Regions from separate parts of the Streptomyces sp. NPDC090994 genome, predicted to be linked through region 1. Evidence: riboswitches for the same ligand, from Rfam matches in the RefSeq annotation. Region 1 holds a riboswitch; the other holds the start of a gene.

Region 1 (2,900 bases):
GGTGGTGTCCAGCCGCACCCCCCACAGGTCGTCGAGCAGCCCGCCGCGCCCGACCAGGGCCAGGAACGCCGTACCGACCACGACCGTCGGCAGCACGAACGGCACCGTCACCACCGCCCGCAGCACCTGCTTGCCCGGAAACTCCAGCCGGGCGAAGACATACGCGCCCGGCAGCGCGATCAGCAGCGTGAGCGCCGTGGAGGCCAGCGCCTGCCAGGTGGTGAACCACAGCACGTGCCGGACGTCGGAGGCGGCGACCACCTCCCCGATCCGGCCCAGGTGCCAGCCGCCGTCGTCCTTCAGGCCCCGCCCGACGATCGCGGCGACGGGCCAGGCGAAGAAGACGGCGAAGAACGCGACGGGCACCGCCATCAGGGCGAGCCGCACCCCGTTCGACCGCCGCCGCACGGCTACTTCAGTACGAGCGAGGTCCACGACTTGACCCAGTCGTCCCGGTGTTCGGCGATCTTCGCCGGGGCCATGGTCCGCGGATCGGTGACGTCCGGCATGTTGTCGGTGTAGACGGCCGGCAGCTCGGCGCCGTCGACGACCGGGTTGACGAACATGTTCAGCGGCATGTCCTCCTGGAACTTCTCGCTGATCAGGAAGTCGATCAGCGCCTTGCCGCCCTCGGGGTTCTTCGCGTTGCTCAGCAGCCCGGCGAACTCGGTCTGCCGGAAGCAGGTGCCGGTCGCCACACCCGTGGGCGCGGTCTTCGGCTGCGGATCGGCGTAGACCACCTCCACCGGCGGCGAGGAGGCGTAGGAGACGACCAGCGGCCGGTCCCCGCCGGCCTTCTTGCCCCCGGCGGACCCGGAGAACTCCTCGTTGTACGCCTGCTCCCAGCCGTCGACGACCTTGACTCCGTTGGCCTTGAGCTTCTTCCAGTACCCCTGCCACCCTCCCCCGCTCTCGGCTTCACTTGAGCGGGAGGTGCCCCCATCCCCGTACGCGGCGGCCGTCCCGAGCAGGAAGCCCAGCCCCGGCGAGGAGGTCCCGGCGTTCTCGGTGACGAGGAGGTCCTTGTACGCGGGCTCGGTCAGGTCGGCGAAGGAGGCCGGCGGGTCGATCTTGTGCTCGCTGAAGTACGCCTTGTCGTAGTTGACGCAGATGTCGCCGTAGTCGACGGGCGTGACGCGGTGCTGCTCGGCGTCGAGCTGGAACCGCTCGTCGACCCGGTCCAGCCCCTTCGCCTCGTACGGCTGGAACAGGCCGTTGTCGAGGGCGCGGGAGAGCAGCGTGTTGTCGACGCCGAAGAGGACGTCGCCCTGCGGGTTGTCCTTGGTCAGGATCGCCTTGTTGACGGCCTGCCCGGCATCGCCGTCCTCCAGGACCTTCACCCGGTACCCGGACTGCTTCTCGAAGGCGGCGATGACGCTCTTGGACACGGCCCACGAGTCATGGCTGACCAGCGTCACGGTCTTCGTGTCGCCGGACGCCCCGTCGCCGGACGACGACCCGCACGCGGACAGCGTGACCAGACCGAGCCCGGCGACCAGGACCGTGGCCTTCTTGGTGATGCTCACTGAATTCCTCCTGGGGTGGACCAGGAGAAGACGCGGCCCTGCCCGGAACCCCTCGTCGGGATCCCGGGCAGGGCGCAACAGCTCGAGTGATGACCGATCTCCCTACCCAGAATGACCTGGGCCAGGTTCGGAGGGTCTGCGGCCGGTGCCGCACTCTCAGCGCTGTGGCGCTCCCCTGTCGGAATATGAAGATGTGTTTTTCTGATGTCCTACGTCGATCAGGTTACCGCTCGCTCGCGGCGAGCTGGCCGCACGCCCCGTCGATCTCCTGCCCCCGGGTGTCCCGGATGGTCACCGGCACACCATGCGCCGCGATGGCCTCGACGAACGCCTTCTCGTCCTCGGGCCGCGAGGCGGTCCACTTCGAGCCCGGCGTCGGGTTCAGCGGGATGAGGTTGACGTGCACCGGCTTGCCCTTGAGCAGCCGCCCGAGCCGGTCACCCCGCCAGGCCTGGTCGTTGATGTCCCGGATCAGCGCGTACTCGATCGACAGCCGGCGCCCGGACCGCGCGGCGTACTCGAACCCGGCGTCCAGCACCTCCCGCACCTTCCACCGCGTGTTGACCGGCACGAGGGTGTCGCGCAGCTCGTCGTCGGGGGCGTGCAGCGAGATCGCGAGCCGGCACTTGAAGCCCTCGTCGGCGAACCGGTGGATGGCCGGCACGAGACCGACCGTCGACACGGTGATCCCGCGCTGCGACAGCCCGACACCGTCCGGCTCCGGGTCGGTGAGCCGCCGGATGGCCCCGACCACGCGGTTGTAGTTGGCCAGCGGCTCGCCCATCCCCATGAACACGATGTTGCTGAGCCGCGCCGGGCCTCCCGGCACCTCTCCGTCCCGCAGCGCCCGCATGCCGTCCACGATCTGGTGCACGATCTCGGCGGTCGACAGGTTCCGGTCCAGCCCCGCCTGCCCGGTCGCGCAGAACGGGCAGTTCATCCCGCACCCCGCCTGCGAGCTGATGCACATGGTCACCCGGTCCGGGTACCGCATGAGCACCGACTCGACCAGCGTCCCGTCGAACAGCCGCCACAGCGTCTTGCGGGTGGTCCCCTCGTCCGTCGACAGATGCCGTACGACGGTCATCAGCTCGGGCAGCAGCGCCTCCCGCAGCTTCTCCCGCGCACCGGCGGGGATGTCGGTCCACTGCTCCGGGTCGTGCGCGTACCGCGCGAAGTAGTGCTGCGACAGCTGCTTGGCCCGAAACGCCTTCTCACCGGCCGCGACGACCGCCTCCTTGCGCTCGGCGGGCGTGAGGTCGGCGAGGTGCCGCGGCGGCTTCTTGGCTCCGCGCGGGGCGACGAAAGTGAGTTCTCCGGGCTTAGGCATGGCTGTACCAGTGTCGCAGATCAACTCGCATGCCCCGGGGCACG
Region 2 (2,900 bases), on a different contig from region 1:
CGGCCGCGTCCAGCAGCTCGACCGGGTCCGGCAGCAGGGTGCGCTCGTCGGCGATGACCTCCAGCTTGACCAGGTCGGTGCCGAGGGCCTCGCGCGCCAGGCGGGCGGTCAGTACGGCCTCCCCGGCGGTGAAGCAGCCCGCCGTGTTGGGCAGCACCCGGATGCCGAGCCTCTCCAGCACCGACAGCACCGACCCGTGCACGGAGGGGTTCACGCGCCGCATGGCGACCGTCGTCAGGTCGGTCCCGGACGCCACCAGGGAGCGCTCCAGCACGTCCAGGCTGGGCGCCCCGCCGGTGCCCATGATCAGGCGGGACGTGAAGGACGTACCGCCGAGGACGAAGGGATCGTCGGCCATGGTTCTCAGCCTCCTTGCACGGCGGTGAGTACTTCGACGCGGTCGCCGTCGGACAGCGCGGTGTCCGACCACCGCGCGCGTGGGACGACGGTTTCGTTGAGGGCGGCGGCCACCCCGGACGGCGCCTCCGTGAGGGTCCGTACGAGGGTGTCGAGCGCCGTCCCGGGGGCCACCTGGCGCGGCTCCCCGTTGACCGAGATGCTGATGCTCATGCGGGCTGCTCCGTGGGTGCGGGGGCGGGCGCCTGGACGGGCGCCTGGACGGGCGCCTGGACGGGCGCCTGGGTGGTGCCGAACCGGCCGGGGGTGAACGGGCGGGCCTCCTCGGGCAGCTCGCCGGTGGTCAGGACGTGCGCCATGACGTCGCCGGTGACCGGGGTGAGCAGCACGCCGTTGCGGAAGTGCCCGGTGGCCAGCAGCAGGCCGGCCAGGGCGGTCGGGCCGAGCAGCGGCGCGTTGTCCGGGGAGCCGGGGCGCAGTCCCGCGAGGGTCTCCGTCAGGGGCAGCTCGGTGATGCCCGGGACCAGCTCGTGGGCGTCGCGCAGCAGCTCGTAGACGCCGCCGGCGGTGACGGTCGTGTCCCAGCCCAGCTCCTCGCTGGTCGCGCCGACGACGAGCTCGCCGCTGACGCGGGGCACCAGGTAGAGCGGGTTGCCGCGCACCACCGCGCGGACGGTGCGCTGGAGCAGGGGCGGCCGTCCCGGCGGCATCGTCAGCCGCAGCACCTGGCCCTTCACGGGCCGCACCGGCGGCAGCACCCCCTCCGGCACGCCCGCCAGACGGCCGCTGAGGCTGCCCGCGGCCAGGACGACCTGCCCGGCCGCCAGGGCGGTGCCGTCGGCCGTCACGACGCCCGTGGCGCGGTCCCCGGCGACGGTGAGCCGCTCGGCCGTGGTCCGGTGGAAGCGCACGCCCGCCCGTTCGCAGGCGGTCAGCAGCGCCGCGGCCAGCCGCCGGGGGTCGATCTGGTGGTCGCCGTCCACCCGGAGCCCCCCGCGCACGCCCGGCGCGAGCATCGGCTCCAGGCGCCGGCAGTCACGCCCCGACAGCCACTCGGACTCCAGCCCCGACTGCCGCTGGAAGGCGTGCAGCTCCCGCAGGTGCGCCCGGTCGTCGGAGTCGAGCGCGACGGCGAGGGTGCCGCAGCGGCGGTGGCCGAGGTCGTGCCCGGTGGCCTCGGACAGCTCCGCGGCGAAGGCGGGGTAGCGGCGGACCGAGGCGAGGTTCAGGGAGAGCAGGGTCTGCTCGCCATAGTGCAGTTCGGTGACGGCGGCCAGCATCCCGGCCGCCACCCGGGCGGCCCCGCCGCCCGGCGCCGGGTCCACCACCGCCGTGACCAGCCCGCGCTGCGCGGCCCGCCACGCGGTGACCAGGCCGATGATCCCGCCCCCGACGATCAGGACGTCGGGGGTCCCCAACCTGTTCGACATGGGTGCTGAACCCCTCCCTTCGCCGGCATGACCCGGATCAGGTTCGTACGGTCGGAGGCCGCCAGCCTCCCTCTCAGCCCGGTGCGTCCGGGCTCCCGCGAGTGCCTTACGTTGGCCACCCTAACTGTTCGATGTCCGCCTCTGTAAGGGAGTGTCCGCCGGTGGCACGTTCGCTTGACGGTCTCGTGTTCGCCCCGGTCGCCGACCAGGCACCCGGCCAGGTCGGCACCCGTACCCGCTTCGCCTACCACGAGCAGGACGGCGCCGTCTGGGCCGAGTACGCCGGCGGCGACGTGGTCCGCGGGCACCTGGTGGGGACGCGCGAGGGGGACCGGCTCGACTTCCGGTACGTGCAGCTCAGGACGGACGGCTCCACGGCCGGCGGGCACTGCGTGTCGCATGTCGTCGGCCTGCCGGACGGGCGCGTGCGGCTGGAGGAGAGCTGGGAGTGGGAGTCGGCGGAGGGCAGCGGGACCAGCGTGGTGGAACAGGTCCGGTGACGGCGAGGGCCGGCGTGCGGCGGGTACGGCAGGCGCCGGCGTGCGACAGGTGTGCGGCAAGTGTGGAGCAGGTCACTGAACGTGCCCCCTGACCGACAGTGAGTCAGGTGTCTAAGGTGATCAGGTGAGCGAGCAGACGCAGGAGCGAGGCGGCTCCGCGCGGCGCGTGGTCGTCGTGGGCGCGGGCATGGCCGGCGTGCAGACGGCGGTCGCCCTGCGCGAACGGGGCTTCACCGGCACCGTCACACTGATCGGCGCCGAACCGCACCAGCCGTACGACCGGCCCCCGCTGTCCAAGGCCGTCCTGCTGGGCACCGCCGAGGGCTCCGCCTTCGACGTCGACTTCGAGGCGCTCGGCATCGAGCTGCGGCTCGGGCAGGAGGCGCTGGGCGTCCGCCCCGGCGCGCACCTGCTGGACACCTCCGCGGGGCCGGTGCCGTACGACTCCCTGGTCCTGGCGACCGGCGCCGAGCCGCTGCGGCTGCCCGGCGCCGAGGGCGTCCCCGGCGTTCATCTGCTGCGCACCCTGGACGACGCCGAGCGGCTGCGTCCGGTGCTCGCCCGGCAGCACGACATCGTGGTCGTCGGCGCGGGCTGGATCGGCGCCGAGTTC

Evidence for each region. A riboswitch is a leader RNA that binds a small molecule or an ion and turns the genes downstream of it on or off. The one in region 1 is predicted to bind thiamine pyrophosphate.
Region 2: it holds a riboswitch for thiamine pyrophosphate, as region 1 does, so the genes downstream of both, thiO (glycine oxidase ThiO) here and ACIQR3_RS36095 (thiamine ABC transporter substrate binding subunit) in region 1, are expected to answer to the same signal.

Annotation. Positions count from the first base shown of each region.
Region 1 is NZ_JBIVWS010000035.1:16,191-19,090, forward strand. Features, by position in the region: gene ACIQR3_RS36090 (ABC transporter permease) at 1-372, opposite strand, end outside; gene ACIQR3_RS36095 (thiamine ABC transporter substrate binding subunit) at 411-1,526, opposite strand; TPP riboswitch at 1,608-1,713, opposite strand; gene rlmN (23S rRNA (adenine(2503)-C(2))-methyltransferase RlmN) at 1,750-2,856, opposite strand; gene ACIQR3_RS36105 (hypothetical protein) at 2,877-2,900, opposite strand, start outside.
Region 2 is NZ_JBIVWS010000003.1:219,204-222,103, forward strand. Features, by position in the region: gene ACIQR3_RS08410 (thiazole synthase) at 1-358, opposite strand, end outside; gene thiS (sulfur carrier protein ThiS) at 364-564, opposite strand; gene thiO (glycine oxidase ThiO) at 567-1,787, opposite strand; TPP riboswitch at 1,784-1,896, opposite strand; gene ACIQR3_RS08425 (hypothetical protein) at 1,949-2,287, shown strand; gene ACIQR3_RS08430 (NAD(P)/FAD-dependent oxidoreductase) at 2,412-2,900, shown strand, end outside.